One region of the Sorangium sp. So ce726 genome, then DNA from elsewhere that is predicted to be linked to it. Evidence: riboswitches for the same ligand, from Rfam matches in the RefSeq annotation. Region 1 holds a riboswitch; each other region holds the start of a gene.

Region 1 (4,204 bases):
CCCCTCGGCGGTGAGCGACTCGTCCTCGGTCGCGGGCCGCGCGCCGATCGCCTTGACCCGCAGCGCCGCGAACGGCGTGAACGCGCCGAACGTCGGGCGGACGCCGACGCCCGCGGTCAGCGTCTGGGTCGGCGCGAGGGCGACCGCGCTCGCGTTGCCGGCGTTCTCGCGGAAGCGCGCGCGGGTCAAGGTCGCGTCCACGTCCGCGAAGAGCCAGCTCCTGAGCCGGTAGCGCCCGCCGATCTCGATCCCGTAGCGCCGCGTCTGCCCCGACGCCTCGGTCTCGCCCGCGTCGCCGCTCCAGACCAGCTCCGAGTCCAGGTCGAGCAGGAAAGCGGCCCCGCTCAGGGACAGGCCGCGCAAGGGCGCGACCCGCACGCCGACCTCGTAGCCAATCGCGGGCGTGATCAGCGTCGCCGCCCCCTCGCCCAGCACCGCGCCCTGCGCGTCGTTCGAGTGGAAGCCCCGACCGAAGTGGGCGAAGAGATCGACCCCCTCGGCGGGCGACACGATCGCCGTGAGCTTCGGGAGCAGCTGCATCTGTCCCCGGGCGCCGCTCGACCTGTTCCCTGCCGCCTCGAGGTCCTCGCCTGGGTCGTCCACGTTGACGTCGATCCACTGCCCGCGCGCCCCGAGCACGACGCGGAGCCAGCGCCGGAGCCGGGCGTCCTGCTCGACGTAGACGCCGATCTGGCTCTCGTCGACGTGGGTCCTGCTCTTCTCCTCGATCCGCTCGCGCGCCTCGTCGTGGTGGAGGGACTTGTCGATCGCGTCCGCGCGGATCTGCGCGCCGAGCGAGGTCGTGAACCTCGCCCCGCCGAACTCGTATTGCCTGCGGAACCGGAGATCGGCGCCCCCGACGGTGCGGTCGTCGTTCTGCTCGATCTGATCGCCGTGGACGGGGTCCTCGCTGAAGAACGTGAAGTTCGAGTACAGCGTGAAGCGGTAACGGACGAGGTAGGCCAGCGCGCTCAGATCGGCGTCCCGCCACGCGGTCGAGTAAGCGACGGACGCCATATGGCGCTCGGTCGCCCCGCCCTCGGTCGGATCCACGGCGCCGAAATGGTCGATGCACGGCTGTCCGAATGCCGAGGGCGGCGGGTTCAGGCCGCCCTGCTCGCCCTCGCCGCACACGGCGCGCGCGGGGATCTGGCCGGAGCCGTGCCAGGTCGATCCGTACGACATCCATGTCATCTGGACCTTCCCGGTGTTGCCGAGATCGTGCGTGGCCCGCAGGTACACGTTGAAGCGCTTGAGCCGCTCCGGGCTCAGGAACGGCCCGTCGTTCCGGTAGATCTCCGCCGCGGCCACCGCGCGCCACGCGTCGCCGAGATCCGGCGAGGCGATGACGAGGCCGCGCTGGATACCGTACTGCCCCAGGCTGACCTGCGCGTAGCTCTCCTCGAGCTTCTCGGCGAAGCGCAGGTTGACGGCGCCCGCCGTACCGAAGTCGCCGATGCTCGCGTAATAAGGCCCCTTGTAGCCGTCGAGCCCTGTCACGAGCTCCGGGATCATGAAGTAGAGATCGGTGAAGCCGTGCCCGTGGCCGTGGCTGACCATGTTGACGGGCACGCCGTCGACGAAGAAGGCGACGTCGGTCCCATGGTCCGCGTCGAACCCGCGGAGGAAGTACTGGTTCGCCTTGCCGCCGCCCGCGTGCTGCACGGCGAAGAGCCCGGGGACCGACTCGAGGATGTCGCCCGGCCGGAGCCTCGGCCTGAGCTCGAGCTCCCGGCGTCCGACGGAGACGCGCGACGCGGCCTCGCTGCCCGGCTTCTCCGCCTGGATCGTGACCTCGATCGCGGCGTCGCCCGCGGGCGCGCCCTCACCGGTGGGCGCTGCAGCGGCGGCCTCCGGCGGGGCAGCGGGCGCCTCGGGGGTGTCGCCCTCGGCGCGCGCGGGCCGCGCGGCGGCCAGCACCATGGATAACGCGGCGAGCAGATGAAATGGATGGCGGTGCCCGTGGCTCGTCGTGACCGTCTCGCGCAGCATTCGTGTCCTCCTTCGCCGCAATCGCGCGGAGCGGCGTCGGGCCGCTCGCGTCGAGCTCCGCGAGGACGAAATGGCTGGCCATCGCACGGTGCGCTGGACCGACCTCTCGCCCCCACGGGCGACCGGAAGGCGACGCGGGGGGCGGTTCGGTATCCGGGACGTGGCAGAGGCAGAGCTGCACCGGCTCGGACCTCACCGCCTCCCTCGAGGCTCCCAGGTCGAACCGGCGCCGGATGTCTCCCGCCGCCGGGCGCTGGCAGGTCTTCGGGCTCGCGAGCGCTCCGGCCTGGCCGGCTCCCTACTGTCCACCGCTTCCCAGCCCTCGGCGGGCCAGTGCATGGGGTGGAGGTCGTTCTCGCTTACCGCTGCGGGGCAGCCCCGGAATTTCACCGGGTTCCCTCTTCGGCCCAGGCGAGCGCCCGGGCACCAGCACGGCGCGCACCCTATGGCCGTGCGCCTTCGGCTGTCAATCGCTAGCGCTCCCCTCGCCCGCTCGGCGCGCCCGGGCTCATCCGCGCCACGCGCGCGCCTCGCGCTCTCCATCCAAGCGCCCCAAGCGCCTCGCCGGGCGGCTGCCGTGCAGGCCGAACGTTCGGGCTCTAGCGAGGATGGGCTCGCTCCTCCGTGGGTCGCGTGCTACACGGCCGCCGCCGTATATGCCCCGTAATGATCTCCGCAATATCGCCATCGTCGCCCACGTCGACCACGGGAAGACGACCCTCGTCGATCACATGCTGCGCCAGTCGGGCGCCTTCCGAGAGAACGAGGTCGTGGCCGAGCGCGTCATGGACTCGAACGACCTCGAGCGGGAGCGCGGCATCACCATCCTCGCGAAGAACACCAGCATCCGGTACCGCGGGGTCAAGATCAACATCGTCGACACGCCCGGCCACTCCGACTTCGGCGGCGAGGTCGAGCGCACGCTCATGATGGCCGACGGGGCGCTCCTCCTCGTCGACGCCGCCGAGGGCCCGCTGCCGCAGACGCGCTTCGTGCTCTCGAAGTGCCTCCAGCGCGGCTTCCCGATCATCGTGGTCATCAACAAGATCGACCGGAGCGACGCGCGCGCACACGAGGTGCTCTCCGAGGCGTTCGACCTCTTCTGCGACCTCGAGGCGAGCGACGCGCAGATGGACTTCTCGACGCTCTACGCCGTGGCGAAGCTCGGCCAGGCGAAGCGAGAGCTCGAGCACGAGGCGAAGGACCTCGAGCCGCTCTTCGAGACCATCCTCGAGCGGGTCCCCGGCCCCTCCGGCGACCCCGACGCGCCGCTCCAGGTCATCGTCTGCAACACGACCCACGACGACTACGTGGGCCGGCTCGCGGTCGGCCGCGTGGTCCGCGGCACCGCCCGGTCGGGCGCCGACGTCGCGCTCCTCACCGAGGACGGCCAGTCCCGCGGCTACGTGAAGATGCTCTACGTCTACGAGGGGCTGAAGCGGGTCCCGGTCGAGAGCGCCGTCGCAGGCGAGGTGGTCGCCATCGCGGGGCTCGACTCGGTCACGATCGGCGACACGATCACGGATCCCGCGCACCCCGAGGCCCTGCCGCGCATCGTGGTCGAGGAGCCGACGATCAAGATGAAGATCGGCGTCAACACGTCGACCTTCGCCGGCAAGTGCAAGCAGTCGAAGTTCCTGACGAGCCGTCACCTGAAGGAGCGGCTCGAGCGCGAGGCGATGAAGAACCTCGCGATCCGGGTGGAGCCGACCGAGGTGCCCGACACGTTCGTGGTGCTCGGCCGCGGCGAGCTCCAGCTCGCGATCCTCGTGGAGACGATGCGGCGCGAGGGGTACGAGATGCAGCTCTCGAACCCCGAGGTGGTGACGCGCGAGATCGACGGCGAGGTGATGGAGCCGCTCGAGCTCGTGGTCATTGACGTGCCGGACACCTACGTCGGCATCGTGACCGAGCGCCTCAGCACCCGGCGCGGCCGGATGGTGAAGATGACGAACCCCGGCTTCGGCCGCGCCCGCCTCGAGTTCCGGGTCCCGTCGCGCGGGCTCATCGGCTTCCGCGGCGACTTCCTGACGGCGACGCGCGGGACGGGCCTGCTCAACACGATGTTCGACGGCTGGGCGCCCTGGGGCGGCCCGATGATACGCCGCCCGACCGGCGCCATCGTCGCCGATCGCGCCGGCGTGGCGACCCCGTACGCGCTGCACCACCTGCAGCCGCGCGGGATGTTCTTCATCGTCCCCGGCGTCGAGGT
Region 2 (4,204 bases), 940 kb from region 1:
GATCTCGACGCCGCCGCCGGGCGCCGGGAGGAGGCCGACGAGCGTCCGGAGCAGCGCTGTCTTGCCGGCGCCGTTGCCGCCGAGCACCGCCACGGACTCGCCCTCGGCGACGTCGAGGTGCACGTCGCGCAGCACGGGCTCGCTGTGCCGGTAGCCGAGCCGGGGGGCGCGCAGCGCGATCGCGATCATCCGGCCTCTCCCGCGGCGACGCTGAGCCCGAGGGCCGCGAGGGCGGCGGCGGCGAACGCGAGGTTCGCGGCGGGCGCGCTCGTCCTTCGGTCAGCGACGGGGAGCTTCCCGTGGTAGCCGCGGAGCTGCATCGCGAGCGCGGCGCTCTCGGAGCGCTCCAGCGTCCGGAGCGCCACGACGCCCGCGACGGCGCCGGCCGAGCGCGCGGCGGCGCCGGGGCGGGTGAACCCGCCGCGGAGCGCGGCGGCGCTCCACGCGCTGTCGGCCGCGCGCTGGAGCACGCCGGCGAAGCGCCGCGTCAGCGCGAGCAGCTCGACCAGGGCCGCGGGGACGCCGAGCCCGGCGAGCGCCGCCTCGATCTCGGCGGGCGCGGCGGCGCCGGCGAGCCAGCGGAGCACCGCGGCCGCCGCGAGGACGCGCGCGCCGATGGCCACGGCGCGGCGGGCCCCCTCGGCCGTGATCGCGTCGACCGGGAACGGCGCGCCGGGGAAGAGCGGCGCCCCCGGCGTGAGCGCGAGCGCGAGCGCCGCCGCGACCACGCCGATCCACGCCGCGGGCGCGGCGGCGCGGAGGACGGCGCGCGCCGGCGTGCCCTGGAGGCGGAGGGCCGCGCACGCGAGGAGGAGCAGCGCGGCCGGGGTGACGGACGAGCGCGCGCCCGCGGCGACGCAGCACGCCGCCACGGCGGCCCCGAGGCGGAGCCGGGCGTCCACGTCGCGGAGCCGCGCGGGGGAATCAGTCCGCACGGAGGCCTTCGCCGCCGGCCTTGCCCGCGGGCGCGCCGGCGCGCTCGACGAAGAGCACGCGCGAGAAATAGCCGAGGGCGAAGCCGGCGAGGAGCCCCGCCCAGAGGAACGCGAAGAGCAGGAGGTCGCCCTCGAGGCCCGCGAACAGCGGCCCCGTGTCGTGGCGCCCTGCGTCCTCGGCGACGCGGCGGACCACGGCCTCGTCGACGCCGTCCCAGGACGCGTTGCCGCAGGCGGCGAGCCAGAGGGAAGCGGCGAGCTGGAGCGCCGCGCGCGCGCGCCGCGCGAGCAGCGCGGACATCGGGCGCTGTCCGAGCCGCCGCATCACGACGCCCTCGGGGCGAGCCGGACGACCTGGAGCCGGTCCAGGATGTCGGGCCGCCGGGCGCGCAGGAAGGCGAGCGCCCCCGCCGTCATGACGCCCTCGAGAAGGCCGAGCGGCAGCTGGGTGGGGACGAAGGCGAGGGCGACACCCGTGAACATGGACGTCACCGACCCCTCGCCCGAGAGCCCGAGCGCCAGCGCGAGCGCCGTGGTGGCGTAGGTTGCCCAGTCCGACGTCACGCCCGCCAGGAACCCCGCGACCCACAGGTTCGCGCCGCAGCGCCGCGCGAGATGGAAGGCGAAATATCCGGTGAAGGCGCCCGCGATGCCCATCGACGCGACGTCGGCGCCGAGCGTGGTGAGGCCGCCGTGCGCGAGGAAGAGGGCCTGGATAAGGAGCGCCACCACGGTGACGAGGACGGTCATCCAGGGGCCGATGAGCACCGCCGCGAGCCCTGTGCCGCACGGGTGGGAGCAGGTCCCGGCGGTCGGCACCGGCACGGGCATGCACGAGATCGCGAAGACGGCGGCGGCGATGAGGCCGACGAACGGCTTGTAGAAGGTGTCCTGCTGGGTGCGGCGCCGGAGCAGGTGGAGGGCGATCGCGACGAAGGGCAGGGCGAGCGCGTTCCAGACGGCGCACCAGCCGAGCGGCAGGACGCCTTCCGCGAGGTGCATCGCGGCCGCGGGCCGGGGCGAGAGGAGCGTCCCTATAGACACGGCGGCGATCGACACAGCGCGGCCGTGAAGACCGATTTCGGCGCTCCGGGTGAAGTCCGCACCCGAACGCCACGAAGACGTGCGCAAGCTGCACCTCGTGGGGGGCTCGGGTAGGTCTCCCGGCTCATGGGTTCAGGGAGCTGATCGAGCTCCCTGCGCTGCGTCCACCTTCCCAGGCCTTTTCCAAGGAGGCCCAGTGGTCTTCGGAGGCAGCTCCCCACTCACGGTGGCGGGACCGCGCCGGTTTTGCACCGGCTTCCCTGTTATGCCCCGGAGGGCACCCGAGGAATGGATTGTCAGGCCGGTGCTCGGTAATCCCGTTTCGCGCCCGGCGTCAAGGACGTCGCGCCCCGATCGCCGAGGAGGTGCTCAGCGGGCGCTGCATGCGGCACGGCATGTCAGACGAGCTTCCCGTCGAGCGCGGGCCAGCTCCGCCTCGCGCGCGCTGCCTTGCGCGTCGGCCTGCGCGTCTTGGCGACGCGATCGCGGGAGCCGGGCGCGCCCACCTGAGGGCGCGGACCGGGCGAACCCGGGTGCGTCGACCCGGGGGCGCGAGCTTCCGCCTTGCGCGGTCCGGCTCGCCGCGGCCCGCCGCGAGCGCCCTCGTCTACAGCGTCGGTGCGGCGGTGATGCCCGCGCAGGTGGGCACCCCGCCCTCGGGGGCGCTGCCGAGGCGCACGAGGCCATCACTGCCGAGGCGCGCCGCGCGCCCGTCGGCGCCCCATCGAGCAGACATGGACGCGCCGGCGAGCGATCGAGGCCCTGTGATGCGATGGCCGAGAAATTGACCCAGACGCATCATGCGAAGAGTCGTCGAGCACACGTCTTGAATTATGTCCGCCTTAGATAAAATCTGTTTACTTTATCGCCGCGAGGGTCCAGCGCCTGTCGCGGGCTGCGCCCGCATGGGGTCTCTCGTGCGCTTGAATACAAGGCGCCGGCGCGTTCTTTCCGCAGTGTGCTTTGTTCGTCCTGGCTCTTTACTCGGGAGCAGGTGTCCGGTGTACGGCCCGTTGCCTCGTGGCATCTCTTATTGAAGAGATGGGGGATTTCGTGTTCGCTCGTCTCGGAATGCGAGACGAACGCTGCGCTGAGCGCTGTCTTCGGTGGAGGGGTATGCCCGGCTCGAACGTGAATTCCCGCAGAGCTGGTGGTTGTGGGTCGCGCGCCCGCCTGGCCGTCTTCGCGCCTTGAGCGCTCTGCTCGCTCGGCGTGCAGGCGTTGCACTTTGTTATCGACAACGCGCTTGCGGATGCCACAATCTGACTACCGCATGCGCACCGGCGCGGACCCCCCAGCCCGGAGCGCATGCGGTCTTGTTTCTTAGCACCGTGACGGACGTTCAAGACTCCGGCGCGGTGTCCCTGCCGCGGTCATTCTGGGCCCCCCTCCAGCGTGATGCGCGGTATTTTTTTGCCGTCGAGCGCGGTTCGCGCCTTCGGAGCTCTCACTTCCCGGTGAACGTGGCCTGCGATTTCGCCAGGAACGCTTTCATTCCAAGCTGTTGATCATCGCTGCCGAAGAGCGCGGCGAAGGCCTGGGCTTCCAGCTCGTTGGCGGCGGCGAGGTCGAGGCTCTCGCCGCGCAGGAGGACGCGCTTGGCGGCGGCGACGGCGAGCGGCCCGCGCGAGGCGATCTTGAGGGCGGTCTCGCGGGCGCGCGCGAGGAGCTCGGTCGCCGGGAAGACGGCGTTGACGAGCCCGATCGACAGCGCCTGCTGGGCGGTGATCATGTCTCCTGAATAGACGAGCTCGCGCGCGCGTCCGGGCCCGACCCGTCGCAGCAGCCGCTGGGTCCCGCCGAACCCTGGGATGACGCCCAGGTTCACCTCGGGCTGGCCGAGTTTGGCGCCTTCGGCGGCGTAGATGAAGTCGCAGGCGAGGGCGAGCTCGCAGCCGCCGCCCAGCGCGAAGCCGTTGACGGCGGCGATCACGGGGAAGGGGGCAGTCTCGATGAGCTCGGCGAGCCGGTGGCCTGCGTCGGCGAACCGCTTCGCGGCGATGCTGTTCATGGCCGCCATCTCCGCGATATCGGCGCCGGCGACGAACGCCTTGCCGGCGCCGGTCAGCACCGCCGCGCGGACCTCGTTGCCGTCGGCGGGCGCGAGGAGATCGCGGAAGGCCGTGGTGAGCTCGCCGAGGACGGCGGGGTTCAGGGCGTTGAGTTTGTCGGGCCGCTGGATGGTCACGGTGGCGACGTGATCCGCGCGCTCGACGGCGACGAAC
Region 3 (4,204 bases), 4.5 Mb from region 1:
CCTCCACGGTCGCCTTGGCGATGCGCGTCGCGGGGCGCGATCGCAGGTAATAGGTCGTCTTGAGCCCCTTCTTCCATGCGTGGAAGTACATGCTCGAGAGCTGGCCGATGGTGGGGTTCTCGATGAAGAGGTTCAGCGACTGGCTCTGATCGATGAAGGCGCCTCGATCCGCGGCCATGTCGATCAGCGAGCGCATCGGGATCTCCCACGCCGTCCGGTACACGGCGCGGAGCTCCTCCGGCAGCTCGTCCATGCCCTGGACCGAGCCCTCCGCGAGCTTGAGCCGGGCGCGCGCCGCGTCGTTCCAGGCGCCGAGCCGCTTGAGCTCCGCGACCAGGTAGCGGTTCATCTGCAGGAAGTCCCCCGAGAGCGTCTCGCGCTTGAAGAGGTTGGACACCTGCGGCTCGATGCACTCGTAGCAGCCCGCGATCGACGCGATGGTGGCCGTCGGCGCGATGGCGACGAGCAGCGAGTTCCTGAGCCCCTCGGCCTGGACGCGCGCGCGGAGCGCCTCCCAGCGCGCCGTGTCCTCCGGGACGGCGCCCCACGCGTCGAACTGGAGCTCTCCGCGCGCGGCGCGCGTCTCGTCGAACGCCGGGTGTCGCCCCTTCTCCGCCGCGAGGTCCGCGGACGTCGAGAGCGCGTGGTAATACACCTCCTCCGAGATCCGCCTGGAGAGCTCCCGCGCAGCCGGCGCGTCGAAGGGCAGGCGCATCTGGAAGAAGACGTCCTGCAGGCCCATGAGCCCGAGCCCGACAGGCCGCCAGCGGAGGTTCGATCGCCTCGTCGAGGGGATGGGGTAGTAGTTGAGGTCGATGACGCGGTCGAGCTGGCGGACCGCGGTCCGCACCGTGCGCGCGAGCTTCTCGAAGTCGAACGCGATCGCGCCGTCCGCCAGTGTGGCCGTGTGGCGAGCGAGGTTGATCGAGCCCAGGTTGCAGACGGCCGACTCCTCGTTCGAGGTCACCTCCAGGATCTCGGTGCAGAGGTTCGAGAGGTGGACGATCCGGCCCGGCAGCGCCGTCTGGTTGCAGGCGCGGTTCGACTTGTCCTTGAACGTCATCCAGCCGTTGCCGGTCTGCGCGAGCGTGCGCATCATCCGCGCGTAGAGCTCGCGGGCCTTCATCGTCTTCCTGGCGAGGCCCGCCCGCTCGGCCTCGACGTAGCGACGCTCGAACTCCTCACCGTAGAGATCGGGCAGATCGCGCACGTCCTTCGGGTCGAACAGGCTCCATTCGCCGTCGGCCTCGACCCGCTTCATGAAGAGGTCCGGGACCCAGCTCGCGAGGTTCAGGTTGTGCGTGCGCGCGGCCTCGTCGCCCGTGTTGTCGCGCAGCGAGAGGAACTCCTCGACGTCGGCGTGCCACGGCTCGAGGTAGACGCAGCAGGCGCCCTTGCGCTTTCCGCCCTGGTTCACGGCCGCGACGGACGCGTCGAGCGTCTTGAGCCACGGCACGATCCCGCTGGAGTGCCCGTTGGTGCTCTCGATGAGCGAGCCGCGCGACCGCACCCGGTGGTAGGCGAGCCCGATGCCGCCCGAGAACTTCGAGAGCATCGCGACGTCGGTGTAGCGCTGGTAGATCGTCTCGAGGTGATCCTCCGGCGAGTCGAGCAGAAAGCAGCTCGAGAGCTGCTCGTGGCTCGTCCCGGAGTTGAACATCGTCGGTGAGCTCGGCAGGTAATCGAGCGACGAGAAGAGCCGGTAGAGCTCGATGGCCTGCGCCGCCGTCTCGGACAGCGCGCACGCGATGCGCAGGAAGAACTGCTGCGGCGTCTCGATGACGAGGCGCGTCTCGGGGTGCTTGAGCAGGTAGCGGTCGTAGAGCGTCCGCAGGCCGAAGTACTCGAGCTCATGGTCCCGCCCCGGCTCGATGGCGTCGTTCAGCTTGCGGGCGTTCTGCGCCACGAAGCCGTGCAGTCGATCGTTGATGAGGCCCAGCCGCCGCCCCACGGCGATGCACTGCGAGAAGGCGTGGATCTCCTGATTGCGGACTTCCTTGTCGATATAGGTCGCGAGCAGGCGCGCTGCGAGCTTCGCATACTGGGGCTCATCGGCGATGAGCGACGCAGCCGTCTGGATGGAGAGCTGATCGAGCTCGCGCGTCGTCGCGCCGTCGTAGAGGCCGCTGATGGTCTTGGTCGCGACGCGGAGCGCGTCGACGTCGGACAGGGCTGCGCAAGAGCGGCTCACCGCCCGGACGATCTTGTTGACGTCCACAGGCTCGCTCGACCCGTTCCTCTTCTTCACCCGCATCGTCGTGTGCGGGAGCGTCTCCTCCGCGCCGGCGCTCGTCATGGCGGGCGCGTGGGGTGCGTGGAGCGCGCGCAACGGCGCCGCGCCGTTGCTCTTCACCAACGGTTCGTTCAGCATGGCATCCTCCTCGTCGTGCTCGTTCCGAGCGGTCCCGGACCGCTCGCGTCGATGCCGCGAGAGCGAAGAAGCCAGCCGATGCGCACGGGTGCGCCAGGCTCTTTGGAGGAGCCCTCGGACCGACCGCTCGCCCCCGCGGGCGAAAGGAAGACAACGCGGGAGGGGGTCGGAACCGGGACAAGCGCGAGAGTCTGCGCCAGCTCGGACCTACCCGCCTCCCTCGAGGCTTCCAGGTCAAACCGGCGCTGGATGTCTCCCCTGCGCAGGATGTTGGCAGGTCTTCGGGCTCACGAGCGCTCCGGCTCTCGCCGGGTTCCTACGGTCCACCGCTTCCCAGCCCGAGGGCCAGTGCGCGTTGTGGAGATCGTTCTCGCTTACCGCTGCGGGGCAGCCCCGGATTCACACCGGGTTCCCTTTTGAGCCCCGGGCCGAAGCCCGAGGCACCAACATGGCCACTACATATGGTGGTGCAGTGAGCCGGTCAAGCGAGATGTTGTGGGGGAGCTCCTTTGCCCGGTTGCATGCTGGGTTGCATGCTCGGTCGCATGGTGGCGCGGTCGACGCTGGCGGTGCGCGCGGCGACGGGCCACAACGCGGTCGTATGCTGCCCAGCGAAGCGCGTCCGGCCGATCCGCTCGACGACCTCGTCGCGCTCCTGCGCGGCAAGCGGATCGTGGCGCTGACGGGCGCGGGGTGCAGCACCGAGTCCGGCATCCCGGATTATCGAGGGCCCGAGACGCGGCGCCGCGCGCGGAACCCGATCCAGGGGCGGGAGTTCTCCCGCTCGGCCGAGATCCGGCAGCGCTACTGGGCGCGCGCCGTGATCGGCTGGGAGCGGTTCTCCAGGGCCGAGCCCAACCCCGCCCACCGCGCCCTCGCGCGGCTCGAGCAGGCGGGGCAGCTCCAGGGCCTCATCACGCAGAACGTCGACGGCCTCCACCAGGCCGCGGGCAGCCGCCGCGTCATCGAGCTGCACGGCACGCTCTCCGAGGTCGCGTGCCTCGCGTGCGGCGCGATGGAGCGGCGCGCCGCCCTCCAGGAGCGGCTCCTCACGCAGAACCCCGGCTGGCTGCGCCTCGCGGCCGACCTCGCCCCCGACGGCGACGCCGACCTGCCCGCCGAGCACGTGGCGGGCTTCCGGGCGCCGCCGTGCCTCCGCTGCGAGGGGCCGCTCAAGCCGCGCGTCGTCTTCTTCGGCGAGAACGTGGCCAGGCCGATCGTCGACGCGGCGTTCGCGCTCGTGGACGCGGCGGACGCGCTCCTCGTCGTCGGCTCCTCGCTGGCGGTCTTCTCGGGCTACCGCTTCGTGCTGCGCGCAGCGCAGCGAGGCATCCCGATCGCCATGATCAACCTCGGCTCCGCGCGCGGCGAGGAGCTCGGCGCGCTGAAGATCGAGGCCCGGGCCGGCGAGGTGCTGCCGCGCCTCGCCGAGGCGCTCGGCGTCGGCGCCGCCGCGGCGCCCGGGTGAGGCGCCGAGCGCCGGCGCACGCGCGGCGCTGGATCACCCGCGCCGGTACATCACATCGCTGCGGAGGACGTACTTGCTCCCCCGTGTCACGGCCGCGCCGCGGTGGAGCCGGCGATGCTCGAACAGGAGCGCCATTCCGCGCCGCGGGGCGATGCTCCGACCGCCCCAGAAATCGGTCGTGCCGCCCTCGAAGTCGTCGTTCAGGTAGATCATCGCGGTGAAGAGGCTCCGCTCGCCGTCGGATCGCACGAACGATCCATCGCCGTGCCAGTTGAAATATTCGCCCTCGGTGTAACGATAGTAGCGGAAACGCTCGTTCAGCCCGACGGCGCGGTGGAGGCCGAAGCTCGGCGGCATCCACGGCG

What was found. Region 1 has a riboswitch for cobalamin ahead of WME79_RS04820 (TonB-dependent receptor). Riboswitches for the same ligand answer to the same signal wherever they lie in the genome.
Region 2: it holds a riboswitch for cobalamin, as region 1 does, so the genes downstream of both, WME79_RS01360 (energy-coupling factor ABC transporter permease) here and WME79_RS04820 (TonB-dependent receptor) in region 1, are expected to answer to the same signal.
Region 3: it holds a riboswitch for cobalamin, as region 1 does, so the genes downstream of both, WME79_RS21840 (ribonucleoside-diphosphate reductase subunit alpha) here and WME79_RS04820 (TonB-dependent receptor) in region 1, are expected to answer to the same signal.

What each region holds. Positions count from the first base shown of each region.
Region 1 is NZ_CP150349.1:1,297,655-1,301,858, reverse strand. It holds gene WME79_RS04820 (TonB-dependent receptor) at 1-1,992, opposite strand, end outside; cobalamin riboswitch at 2,231-2,438, opposite strand; gene typA (translational GTPase TypA) at 2,601-4,204, shown strand, end outside.
Region 2 is NZ_CP150349.1:352,935-357,138, forward strand. It holds gene WME79_RS01345 (energy-coupling factor ABC transporter ATP-binding protein) at 1-189, opposite strand, end outside; gene WME79_RS01350 (CbiQ family ECF transporter T component) at 186-935, opposite strand; gene WME79_RS01355 (hypothetical protein) at 925-1,236, opposite strand; gene WME79_RS01360 (energy-coupling factor ABC transporter permease) at 1,260-1,973, opposite strand; cobalamin riboswitch at 2,072-2,279, opposite strand; gene WME79_RS01365 (hypothetical protein) at 2,587-2,715, opposite strand; gene WME79_RS01370 (enoyl-CoA hydratase/isomerase family protein) at 3,427-4,204, opposite strand, start outside.
Region 3 is NZ_CP150349.1:5,842,139-5,846,342, reverse strand. It holds gene WME79_RS21840 (ribonucleoside-diphosphate reductase subunit alpha) at 1-2,296, opposite strand, end outside; cobalamin riboswitch at 2,627-2,834, opposite strand; gene WME79_RS21835 (NAD-dependent protein deacetylase) at 2,973-3,839, shown strand; gene WME79_RS21830 (prolyl hydroxylase family protein) at 3,873-4,204, opposite strand, start outside.